One region of the Acholeplasma brassicae genome, then DNA from elsewhere that is predicted to be linked to it. Evidence: riboswitches for the same ligand, from Rfam matches in the RefSeq annotation. Region 1 holds a riboswitch; each other region holds the start of a gene.
The links. A riboswitch is a leader RNA that binds a small molecule or an ion and turns the genes downstream of it on or off. The one in region 1 is predicted to bind S-adenosylmethionine.
Positions count from the first base shown of each region.

Region 2: another riboswitch for S-adenosylmethionine. It lies ahead of BN853_RS08810 (ATP-binding cassette domain-containing protein); the one in region 1 lies ahead of metK (methionine adenosyltransferase).
Region 3: another riboswitch for S-adenosylmethionine. It lies ahead of BN853_RS08025 (hypothetical protein); the one in region 1 lies ahead of metK (methionine adenosyltransferase).

Region 1 covers NC_022549.1:689,854-694,182, reverse strand. The annotation lists gene BN853_RS03165 (DUF3137 domain-containing protein) at 1-509, opposite strand, end outside; gene metK (methionine adenosyltransferase) at 530-1,681, opposite strand; SAM riboswitch class I at 1,737-1,832, opposite strand; gene BN853_RS03155 (hypothetical protein) at 1,897-3,189, opposite strand; gene BN853_RS03150 (phosphatidylglycerophosphatase A family protein) at 3,210-3,764, opposite strand; gene fmt (methionyl-tRNA formyltransferase) at 3,764-4,329, opposite strand, start outside.
Region 2 covers NC_022549.1:1,061,474-1,065,802, reverse strand. The annotation lists gene BN853_RS04930 (endonuclease/exonuclease/phosphatase family protein) at 1-344, shown strand, start outside; gene pdo (protein disulfide oxidoreductase) at 377-1,015, opposite strand; gene BN853_RS04920 (NAD(P)/FAD-dependent oxidoreductase) at 1,020-1,985, opposite strand; gene BN853_RS04915 (DUF952 domain-containing protein) at 2,109-2,492, shown strand; SAM riboswitch class I at 2,521-2,609, shown strand; gene BN853_RS08810 (ATP-binding cassette domain-containing protein) at 2,670-3,026, shown strand; gene BN853_RS08750 (NIL domain-containing protein) at 3,028-3,636, shown strand; gene BN853_RS04900 (methionine ABC transporter permease) at 3,629-4,282, shown strand; gene BN853_RS04895 (MetQ/NlpA family ABC transporter substrate-binding protein) at 4,296-4,329, shown strand, end outside.
Region 3 covers NC_022549.1:1,728,113-1,732,441, forward strand. The annotation lists gene BN853_RS08020 (hypothetical protein) at 298-777, opposite strand; gene BN853_RS08025 (hypothetical protein) at 1,216-1,506, opposite strand; SAM riboswitch class I at 1,537-1,646, opposite strand; gene BN853_RS08030 (hypothetical protein) at 1,720-2,217, opposite strand; gene BN853_RS08035 (M13-type metalloendopeptidase) at 2,353-4,254, opposite strand; gene BN853_RS08040 (DUF2161 family putative PD-(D/E)XK-type phosphodiesterase) at 4,251-4,329, opposite strand, start outside.

The sequences.
Region 1 (4,329 bases):
TTTCGTGAGGCTGCACCTGAAAAGCGACCTTCTTTAACTTGTAAGACGTGCTCAAACCTACGTTCAAATTCAAAGTGGTACCAACGCCCTTTAAAGATGGTTTGATAAGAAACTTGTCGATTGCCTTTAGCGTCTCTGGTTTCAACTCGTTCTTCCATATGGACGTCACTGGCTTTAAAGGATACCCCATTAAAACTGCCTGTGATTAAATCTTCACCTTTGTGTCTGTCAGGTCTTTGATAGAAATTTAAGCTATCAATGTATCGTTGATCAATTCGATCGTTGTGGTTATACGTGCCGTCTGGGTACTTATCTTTGACTAAGTCACTAATCACAACGTCTTTGAAATTTTTACGGTAGTTGCTCGCGATTGATGCGGCTTTAAATAAGAAATAAAAGCCTACTAATACAATCATAAGTAATAATCCTAATTTTATGTTTTTTTGATATTCTTGATACATCGCTTGACGCTTAATTTCATTTTCTTGCAATACTTTATCTAAACTCATAACATCACCTATGGTTTATTTTACAACAAATCCTTAAAAATATCAATCTTATTTAGTTTCTCCCATGGTAAATCAATGTCTTCTCTTCCCATATGACCATAATTACTGGTTTGTTCGTAGATTGGACGTTTTAAATCGAGTGTGTTAATGATGCCTTTTGGTGTTAAGTCAAAGTGTTTTCTGACGGCCTTTTCGATGAGGCTTTCACTTACCTTAGAGGTATTAAATGTATCGACTCTAACACTCACCGGTTGGGCTACCCCAATGGCGTACGCTAGTTGAACTTCGGCTTTTTTAGAAATCCCTGAGGCAACGATATTTTTTGCAATATACCTTGCCATGTAAGAGGCACTTCGATCAACCTTTGAAGGGTCTTTTCCTGAGAATGCACCACCGCCATGGCGAGCATAACCACCATAAGTGTCAACGATGATTTTTCTGCCTGTCAGCCCTGAATCACCTTTTGGTCCACCAATCACGAACTTACCGGTTGGGTTAATGAAATATTTGGTATTTTCATCGATTAATTCGCTTGGTAAGACCGCATCGATCACTAATTCTTTGATGCCTTTTCTTACCACTTCAATTGGTAAGTCTTGGTGTTGAGATGAGACGACAACCGCATCAATTCTTAGTGGGCGGTCTTGTTCATCGTACTCAATGGTCACTTGTGCTTTGCCATCTGGTCTTAAGAAATCAAGCAAGTTTTCTTGTCTAACAAAATCAAGTCTTCTTGTTAACTTATGCGCTAACTCGATTGGTAAAGGCATTAAGTTGTCTGTTTCATCACACGCAAAACCAAACATTAAGCCTTGATCGCCTGCGCCTTGTTCGTGTGAATCCGTTTCATCAACGCCTAATGCGATGTCTTCTGACTGACTGTTGATTGACGTTAAAACGGCTAAATTGTCCGCGTCAAATCCATATTTTCCACGGTCATAACCGATGTTTTTTACCGTGTTTCTGACAATTGTTTGTATGTCAACGTACGTCTCGGTTGTGATTTCACCCACCACCAACACAAGTCCGGTTGTGACGGTTGTTTCACAAGCCACGCGAGCATTGCTATCTTTTTCTAAAATAGCGTCTAATATCGCATCTGAAATGCGATCACAAATCTTATCTGGATGACCTGAGGTCACAGATTCTGATGTAAATAATTTTCTTTCCATACGTTCCTCCTACGTTATAAAAAATAAAAACCCTTAGAAAAGAGTTTTATTTCTCTTCTCATTGATGGACATTGTCCCTTGTCGTTAGCACCTTGCATGGCAGGTTGCTGCTACATCGTTGGTCACTAGCCTCCGTAGCTCTGAATAAGATATTCTATGTTTTTTACGTAATTAATTATACCACTTAAATTTTAAATGTAAAGCAAAACATTCACTTAGTATTCGTTGAATGTCTTTTCAAACTCATTCTTAAACTTTAGAAATCGTTCAACTAAAAAATAGTCAAAATAAGGTAAGAATACCTTTTCAAATAATTGGATGGTTGTTTGATTCGGGTAGGGTCTTTTATAGGATTTACCACTGCGCATGGTGACGTATAAATCACAGAGTAAAATAACTTGGGATTCGATTTGTGGTTGAATCTCATTCATTTCTTGTGAAAACTGGAGCGTCGCTACCCCTTCAACGTGCGCCCTTGCGATGTCTTCTGCTTTTTGAGCCAACTGAAGTCTTTTCGCAATTTGTGTGCCCAAATTGGTTTTTTCTTTTAACATTTCAAACTTACTCTCGTCTTCGGCCATGTGATTACCGACCAAGCCTTCGACTTCCTTATACTTTAAATGAATTTTTGAGTAGGTTTTAATGTAATCAATTTGATCGTGACTCAGCCCAAAATAGCCGGCTAATTTTTCACTCATTTGATAAACCAAATCCACGTGTTGACGATCTAAGAAGTTTTTCTTTGATGAGAGAACCACACTAAATAAATCCGAAACAATGTTGGTAAAATCAGTTTGAACTTCACGTCGTTTAATCAATTCTTGTTTGCGTTGTTCTTGCATGTAAGAACCAATCGATACGATGGCGTAAACAACCACCATAAATATAATAAAGAGCGTGGTTCTTAAAAAGATGTCTACCGCCTCTTTGGTGGGAATAAACGCATTTAAAAACTCACCTAAACTCATGCCCTCATACGTACGATTAATTGAATAGGTCCAAACAAAATGAATTACGGTAATCGCCGCTAACATGCCTTGAAATACCCACATGATGAGGCGTCTGCTTTGATAAAGACTGACCACCACGATGGCGTAATAAAGTAAGATATAGGCCGCGGTTTCAAATGTTTGATTTTGATAAAGTCTTGCATAAATCAAGATGGACGATAAAAACATGTAAAGACTTAGGACGTACATAGCGACTTCCTGTTTGGTCTTATCGTGTCTATCACCAAAAATAAGTCGTTTAATGACGTTATTAATGAAAAAAGTCAGTGGAAAAGATAAAACTGAAAAAAGCCAATCGGATGGCTCTTTTGTTGTATATGCGATTAGAAAAAGTAAAATTGAATACACAATGTTACTTAAAAGGATGATGTTCTTGATGACTAGATTTCGTCTATGTAGGACAATGACATCATCCGTAATGTCAATATTTTCTTCAAACGCGAATAACCGACTGAAGAAACTTTTGGTCATCCCGGTTATCTTGTTTTTTTTACGCACGATAATTCCCCTTTGCTTGATTATTGATCAAATAAGCTTACTTTTTTGTGTGGTTCTTCTTGTGCGATGTCCTCATTAATGATTTGAGCAACGCGTGTTGATGCACTTGCCGCGATCGCACCGACGATGTCGTCTAAGAACGTATGCACGATACCTTCTTTTTTACCATCTTCGTTTAACTTTGATACAATGCCGTGTTTATTCACATCGATGTCACCAAAGTTAGTCATGCCAATCACGCCATAAAGACGCGCCACGTCTAATCCAAGGACTTCATCAACGCCAAACAAACCTAAGTCCGATTCAATGATGTCTTGAATTGGTCCTTCAAACAATTTTTTTTCTGCCATTTTGTCGAGTTCAACTGCCAATAAGACGTGGTGAAAAATATCTCTTAAAGATAACACTTTTAAGACCGATTCACGACACGTTTCAAACTTTATATTTTCGGTGTAGCGCGCTTGTTGTTTAAATGCAATTTCTGCGATGTCATCGACTGTTACACCTCTACTTCTTAACGCTTCGACGGATAATCTCGTCATTTCTTCTCTTGAAAATAAAACTTTCTTTTTCATTATTTAATGATATCTCCTTCACAAATGATTTTTTGACCGTTTAAAAAATCAGTATCATTCATTAACTTTTTGCCCTCAGGCTTAATTTTTTTAAGTCTAACCACACCGTCTTTTGTCTTGACAAGGAACTGTTTGGTGACTTTTACAACTTCGCCTGGGTTTCTACTTGATATTATATCACTTTTTTCGATTTCATAAACCTTAATTCGCGTATTGTTAACAAAAATACTGCCACCTGGTTCATCTAGAAGTGATCTTAAGTGGTTTATTACCTCTTTGGTTGTCTTTGTAAAATCCAAAAATTCTTCTTCTGGTTTAATGGTATAGGCAAACGTCACTTGTGTTTCGTCTTGTGGTACTCGGTTGTTTGTTTGATTGATGATTGACAAAATGGTTCTATCGAGTAAATCTCTTCCGACAATACTTAACCGTCTCATTAGTGAATCGGTCGTGTCTGTTTCTAAAATCTCAACTTCTTCACAGTCAATGATATCGCCACTATCCATTTTAGGGGCCATGTACATGATTGTTACACCGGTGGTTTTATCACCATTTTTGATGGCGT
Region 2 (4,329 bases), 370 kb from region 1:
TGGCACAAGAAGCATTAGGTAATTACGTTGTCATTGGTGGTGACTTTAATCAAACATTTCCAGAAGTAAAAGATCTGTTTTTACCAAAACAGGACTATTACGTTGCCTATCCGATCGAGGATGATTATTTACCATCGGGTTATTCGTTTCAAATCGATCCGATCAAGCCAACCGCGCGCTTATTAAATCAACCATACGATAAACTAGATGAAAATACTCAATATTATCTGATAGACGGGTTCATCGTATCTTCAAATATCACCGCCTTTTCGGTAATCAACCTAGATTATGACTTTTTATATAGTGATCATAACCCAGTGGTTTTAAATTTCAAATTAAATTAAAAAAAAGTCCAATTTTGGACTTTTTTTATGTCTTATTTTCCGAGTTTATCTAAGAATGCTTCAATTGGTTGGTTACCAACGAGTTCTAAGGTTTCGTTAATGATGATTTTAGGTACACCTGAAACGTTGTATTTTTCTGACAAGTCATAGAATGTTTGGGCTTCAATCATCTCAGCTTTTACGTTACTATTTAACATTGCCATGCGGTGAGCGGTTTGAACAGCACCTGGACAGTGAGGGCATGAGAGTGTCACAAACACTTTGATGTCAACCGGTTCTTTGATTGATTTAATGCGATTAATAATGTCATCAGAAAATTGAAATTCAACACCAGACATTTCTAAGATAGCACTAATGAATGAATTAATCTCATGACCAGCAGGAATACCATTAAATTTAACACCACGATAATCACCGTTATGATCTAAGAAGACAAAGCTTGGTGCGCGTTTGATGTCGTAAGTTGATAATTCATCGGCTGCGTCTTCAAGTTCTAGCGTTTTAAGTGTGATTTTATCCGATAATCCAGCAGTTTCTTCTAGTAATTGTTTGGTTTCTTTACAAGTATCGCACGCCTTGTCAACGAAAAGTAAGATTGAAATTGGATTGATCATGTCCTTAAGAATGTCTTTGATTTGATCAGATACTTCATTTGAAAATAGTTTTGCCATAGTATTATTCTCCTTTATTGATGTAGATGGCTGCTTGAAGGGCTGCAATAGCGCCTTGGCTAGCGGCAATAATGACTTGCTTATGTGGCATTGAAGTCACATCACCAGCGGCATAAAAGCCTTTGGTTTTGGTTTCTTGTAATTCGTTTGTGATAATTTCTTTTTGATCGTTTCGCAGTACAAATTCACTGGCTAAATCGCTGTTTGGAATGTTTCCAATTTCAACAAAAACGCCATCAACGTCTAGTTCAATCGTTGACTCGTGATGCTTATCATAAAGACTGAGTGACTTTAAAACGTCTTGTCCATTGAATGATAGAACATCGGTTTCAAGATGAATTTGGACGTTAGGTAGTGACTGTAGTTTTAAAACAGACGATTGGTCAGCTCTTAATTGACTTCGTTGTATTAAGACGACTTGTTTTGCAATTTGTGCAAGGTCAATGGCTGCATCAACGGCGCTATTACCGCCTCCAATGACCGCGACCACTTTGTTTTTAAAAAACGGACCATCACAGGTTACACAGTAACTGACACCTCTTGATTGAAATTCTTTTTCACCTTTAACCCCTAGTTTTCTAGGGTTACCACCTAAGGTATAAATAATGGTTTTGCTTGATAGGGTTTCACCAGTTGATAGTGAAATGACAAATAGGTTATCCGATTTTTGGATTTCTTTAACATAAACACCAGTCAAAGTAGGCACATCAAATGTATTTACGTGCGATTGAAACGCTTCAATGAGTCTAGAAGCATCAACGGCTTTAAAGCCTAAGTAATTGTCGACATCTTTTGTGTTATTTAATTGTCCGCCAATTTCATTAGCAACAATGATCACATCCAGATTTTTTCTTTTGGCGTATAGGGCAGCATTTAAGCCGGCCGGACCGCCGCCTAAGACAATTAAATCATAAGTTTTATCATTTGATAGGTCTTTTTTCGGTGTCTTGTCAATGGTAAAATTAAACATAGGAGACCACCTTTCTAATTACTATTATAATGGGTATAGGTAACTTTTGATAATGATTTGCACTTGCAAGAACATAGTGATAAATAGGATCTTTTATGTTAATATTATTATTAGGTGATTATTATGTATATCATAGTGAATATGAAGTTAGAAGATTACTTAAGCGAGATTGATTATACGTATTTAGGTGAGCGTTATCTAACAGAAGCAGGTTTCATACACGCATCAACACCCAAACAGTTTTTTAAAGTTTCAACAAGGTTTATGAATGAAAAAATGAAACTAATCTGTTTAGTGATTGATACGAATAAACTCGAATCAACAATTAAATTTGAGCAAGCAAGCGATAAGGATTATTACCCACACATCTATGGAAGAATCAACGTCGAGGCTGTTTACGAGGTGTTTACTTATGAAAAAGATGAAAAAGGTCTTTTTTACCCCCTAAGGGGTATGAGAAGTATTTTAATGAAAGTGAGTAATTTCTCTTTACAAACGATTCGTTAATTGTTACAATAGCATCAATCAAATATAAAAATTATTAAGAAGACGGGAGAGATATAGCTCTGTGAACGTCTACCAACCAGCAGTTAGCTACGGTGGTACAGCTATAAACGATAAATTGTACGAATTTAAAGTCTCTTTATCGAGGCTTTTATTTTTTTATTTAAACGGAGGGGTAACATGATTCAACTATTAAATGTGTCAAAAAAATACGATGATATCAAGATACTTGAGAATCTGAATCTATCGGTAGACACGGGTACTATTTATGGCATTTTAGGTAGAAGTGGGGCTGGGAAGTCGAGTCTTATTCGAATGCTTAACGGGCTTGTTAAGCCCGATAGTGGACAAATATTGATTGATAATCAAGATTTAACCACATTAACAACGCTTGAACTTAGAAAAATGAGAAAGCGTGTTTCGATGATTTTCCAACAGTTTAACCTGCTTTATCAACAAGATGTATTAAATAATGTGCTAATTGGATACCAAGGCAAAGACTTATCTAAAATCGAAAAAACAAAAAAAGGCGATTAATTTGTTAAAGGTTGTTGGATTAGAAGGGTTTGAAAACAGATACCCTAAAACACTTTCTGGTGGGCAAATGCAACGAGTGGCCATCGCTAGAGCACTCATGAATGAACCTGATTATTTGCTTTGTGATGAAATCACTTCAAGTTTGGATCAAGAAACGGCTTATCAAATTTTGGACTTATTAAAACAAATCAACCAGCAAATGAATTTAACGATTCTATTTGTCTCTCATGACATTGATGCGGTAAAATACATCTGTAGTGATGTTTGTGTCATTGAAGACAAACACGTTATTGAATCAGGAAAGACCATCGACTTGGCATTAAATCATCAATCGAGTGTGTCAAAACGATTTTTAAATCATTTTGATGATCGCTTTTTAGATAAAGTGACAGAAGATGTCTATGAAGTCTATTTTCTAAATGAGATAAACTACCCATTGATTTCTCAAGTGTCTAAAAAGCATCTAGTCGATATCAGCATCTTGTACGCTAAAATCAGTGAGATTAATCATCAATCGGTAGGTTATTTACTGATTACAGTGAGCGGTAAGCATAAATTAAAAGCTATTGCTGATCTTAAAGAGAAAGTGTCGGTGAATCTATATGTTTGATAACGTCAGATTTGATTTACTTCAAGACGCTTTGATTGACACCATCTACATGACGTTTGTGACCTTAATCTTTGTATTAGTGTTTGGCTTTTTAATAGGCTATGTGTTGTATTTGACGGAGTCAAAGAAAGGCATTTTAAAGGTGGTTCATCAACTGTTGGTTTTTCTCACAAACATTGCAAGAAGTATTCCTTTTTTGATTCTGATGATTCTAATCATGCCATTAACCAAACAAATCATCGGCACCATTTTAGGCTCAAGTGCTGCAATCCCAGCGCTTGTGATTTCGGCAACCCCTTTCTACGCTAGATTGGTTTACCAATCGTTAAGAGAAATCCCGAAGTCCATCATAGAGATGTTAGAATCTCTAGGAAAAACGACCACACAAATGACGCCTATTTTACTTAAAGAATCATTACCTGGATTGATTTCAGGTTTAGTAATTACCTCAGTTACCTTAATTGGGTTTACCTCAATTTCAGGGGTGATTGGGGCAGGTGGGCTTGGCCACCTAGCCTATCAAAGTGGCTTTGTAAAAAATGATCAAACCATGATATTATTATCAACACTTACGGTGTTAGCACTGGTATTTTTAATCCAAGGTATCGGTGATTTCGTCGTAAAAAAAATAGATAAGCGATTATAGGAGAAAATAAAAAATGAAAAAATTCGTATTAATTGTATTAACAATTG
Region 3 (4,329 bases), 840 kb from region 1:
CCAAAACATTATGCGCTCTATCAATCAAAAAATCCCCATTCAATGAGTGGGGATTTTAGAATATAAATGTTATTTACGATAATCTGCCTTAGCCCAAGCTTGTGACATCGATTTGCCAAGTGACTTCATTATTCGTTGTATCTTATGGTAGCACTTTATGCTGTTAACTGAATGTTTTGTCCGACTAATCCTTGATTTAATCTACTAATTGTAATTGATTCAGCAAGTACTATTGGATCACTTACTGTAATCACATGGGTTTGTTCAATTACCCCAACCGTCGCTTTGATTGTGACTTTACCGTGCTTTTAATAAGCTAACGACACCATTTGTAACGGTTTCGATTAGTTCATCACTTGAGGTCCATACCACGTCTTTATTGGTTGCGTTTGTTGGTAGTACTTCGGCTATTAAGGTGATTTCTTCACCAACAAAACCAACGTTATCTCCCGTAACGTTGATGCTACTAACTTCAACGACTTGCTGTGTCACTTTGACGGTAATGGTTTTTTCAATATCTTTATCCTTTACCTTGACAGTCAACATGACCTCACCAGCAGAAACACCCGTAATTGAGGTTCCTTCTAGTTTTGCTACCGTTTCATTTGGTAGAAAAAACTCAAGTTCAAATCCTTTCGTCACTTCTGCGCTAATTTGTTTTGTTTCCCCGACTTCTAGTTCAATGATATCATCTGTGAGTGAAATTTCTGGTGCCTCTTCACAAGATGCTAGTCCAAGACCTAGAAGGAGAAACAATACAACCATCATTTTATTCATATCGCCTTTTTTCCTCTCTTTGGCTCAATTGCGCATTTTCATTTATGTAAACGCTATTATAATTCATGCATAGTAAACCACATCTAATCTACTTGGTCTAATTACTAAAAAACGTGAATAATTATTCCATTAAGAATACCACTTCGTCGCGCCTTAGTGCACTTATACAAAAAAATATACTAACTAATACTTTTTATATTGTCTTATAAAATGGCCTTATAAAGCCATTATCAACTTTATGAAATTGATTTTACTATTTTTTTTAAGTTTGAAATTAAGCCTGTCTCCATGAAAATAAAGCAAGAACTTCTTTGATCTTTTCAAAATCGTTTCATCACCATCAATCTGCCAGATGCTGAAAAAAAAGAAGCGAACTATTCGCTTCTATCGTTACATTCGTTTACCCTGTTAATTTTGAAAAGATAATTGATTTTCTCATCATCTATTTGAGTCTTCAAGTAACTCTAAAAATTGACGATACGAAAGAACTTCCCCGTTGACTGATGACAAACACGCTAAGATGCCGACCCGAATGCCACCAAAAGCTACTTTCTTTTCTAGGTCAACACAAATTACTTTCGACAGCGTCTCTTGGTAGGTTAGTCTGTAGTCCATCTTTGACAACAGCTCAAATAACTGTTTTTCCTCATCTAACTTCACATAAATTTGCCTACTTCTTGAATCCGTTGGTAAATTCATTTTTACCTTTTCTACGTTGAATGTTTTCATTCATTTCCTCTTTTCTACCAAAAAGAAAAAAAACCATCTATGATGGGTTTAGTGTTTCCCATCATTCAAGCTTTAGCACCTTGCGTCTGCAGGTTGCTGAAGGGTCATCGAGCTTGTCTCTTACCTTCTCTTTATGGTAGTTTCATTATAGCATATCGAACTGATTTGTCAATAAAATAAAAAAATCCACCAAAACGTGGATTTTTACCTCAATTATCTTTTCTCTTTGAGTTCGGCCATAACCACCAAACTCCCCAAACCAAACACATGAATCCCCACAACTGAAAAAAACTGTCCTAAAAGTCGTTGGTTATTTGACTTTATGTTGTGATCGATTAGTTTAATATAATAACTGCCCAAGACTTCTTGAGAAGCATCTAGTGGTGGTTCTAGAAATGTGACGTTTAGGTTAACGACGGCTAGACAATAACTAATCAGCCCGATTAACGTCAAGGTTAGGCCAAAGAGTTGCACATAAAGTAATTTTCTAGATTTCGTTTTCAATTGATGACTCACCATAAAACTCGAAAATCCAATGAGTGTCATTAGTGACATAAAGCCGATTAAAAGATATAGAATATTGGGTGCACTTGAAAAACGATCATAAGACGCATCTTTAATGTTTAATGTTAATAGATAGTACAACACACCAGTCAATAAGAGTGAACCAAAGCCAATCAAGTGATATACTTTATCGCTAATTTTTTTCAAAAAAACCCCTCCAATTTAGATGATATCTATCGTTAATATACCATAAAATCGTATACTTTGTTCAATTTTTTCTATTTTTTTCGTAATAAAACAAAAAAACACGACCAGTCACCCGGTCATGTCTTAGCGTTGATTCTACCAAATACTCACCATTTCTTCTTTCTTTAAATACATCGGGTCATCTTCTTTTATTTCATAGAAGTTGATGAATTCTTCTAGATTACTTAACTGGCGATTCGCTCTTAGAATCGTTGGCCCATGAACATCTACTCTAAGTAGTAGTTCTGCGTATTCTTTGGATGACTTGTTACGCCACACACGTGCCCAGTTTTGAAAGAACTCGTCATAGTTATGATCGTCTTTTTTCTTACTTGCTTCTAGCGCACAACGTAACCCGCCACTATCGGCGATATTTTCTGAGACCGTAAGGGTCCCATTACATGGACCTACCCCCGTTTCAACGCCATCAAACAGCTTAATCATGTCTTGTGATTTTTGATTAAATGCGTCTAAGTCTTCTTTACTCCACCAATTGTTTAATGAACCAAATTCATCGAATTTAGCTCCATTATTATCAAACGCATGTGAAATTTCGTGTGCCATTACCGCACCAATGCCACCGTAGTTTTCTGATGGGCTTTGTTCAAGGCTGTAATAAGGTTTTTGTAGAATGGCCGCTGGAAATACAATTTGATTATTTGTTGGGCTATAATACGCATTGACCATACTTGCAGGCATACCCCATAAATTACGATTTGGTGCTTGATTGTATTTTTGATAATTAAATGCGTTAATCAATCGGTTCATCTTAATCTTTTCTAAAACAAGGTTTGACCCCTCGTCGTAGTTTTTGATGTCAATTTGATCTAAGTATGGTGGCAATTCATCCGGGTAGCCAACGTGTACTGAGAGTGTTGACAACTTTTTGATTGCTTTTTCTTTGGTTTCTTCTTTTAACCAATCGTTCTTTCTAATTCGTTCTTCATAAATTCCGATGATTTCATGAACCATTGCCTTCACGTCATTCTTGGCTTTCTCACCGAAGTAATGCTTGCCGTAGTAAAGACCAACCGATTGTCCAAAACGGTTGTAGGCTTGATAAAATGCGAACTTCTCTTTACTTCTGGCTTCCTTAATCCCCGATAGCGCGCGTGAGAACGCACCGCTTGCGACTCGGATTTCATCTGATAAATCGCTTGCAAATGCCATAGCGTTTGATAAAATCATCCACGACTTCATTAAACTAAAATGTTCTTCATTGATGATTGAATCAAATGCGTTAATGAAATCCAGATTTAAAACAATTAACTCATCAACTTTTTGATTAACTAGTTTCTCTGCTGTTTTTATCACACCAAACGAATTAATCTTTTGGTTAACCTCTTCTTTTTTAAGCGGGTTATACATTTTCACGTAATCGGCTTTCTCCACACTCGATTTCGTTACTGGGACTAAAAGGGAATCAAACAAAATTGCGTCATCGATAATGGATTGTCCGTCTTGTTCATTATAACCAAATAGGGCTAAGAGCGCTTTTGATGTTTGTGTAAACAACCCAAGCATTTGTTCTTTGGATTGTTCATCCTTATAGTAACTGGTGTCAGGTAAAAATAAATCGGAGGCACCAAAATAGAGTACTTGGTTATTACTATTCATAAAGTCTTGCATGACGTAATAACCAAATGGGGTTTCAATCCCATCGAGTGTTAAATCCACGTAGGAGGCCTCAAGATCACTTAGGTTTTTTAGACCATTAATTCGATTTTTGATTACTTCAAATGGTTTTGAGCCTAATAAGTCACGTTTCTCAAAATCCTTAGTCATTTGATAATACTTAATGTACTTCTTTAGTTGTGGGTTTAATTCTTTGTTGTTACTCTCCCATACGCTAGTTAAATCCATTAGTGTTTTTTCAATGCCCAAATGCAGTTCTAAAAACGCCGACATGGATGGTTGATCCGCTGGTATCTCTGCTTTTTCTAGCCAGTCTTTATTGACTGCCTCATAAAAATTCTTCTTTATTAATGCTTTGTTCATAAATTCACCTCTCCTTTTTCAATTTTATCATTAATTTCCTTTGTCAACGAGTCTAAATCCTTCTTACCAAGCTCA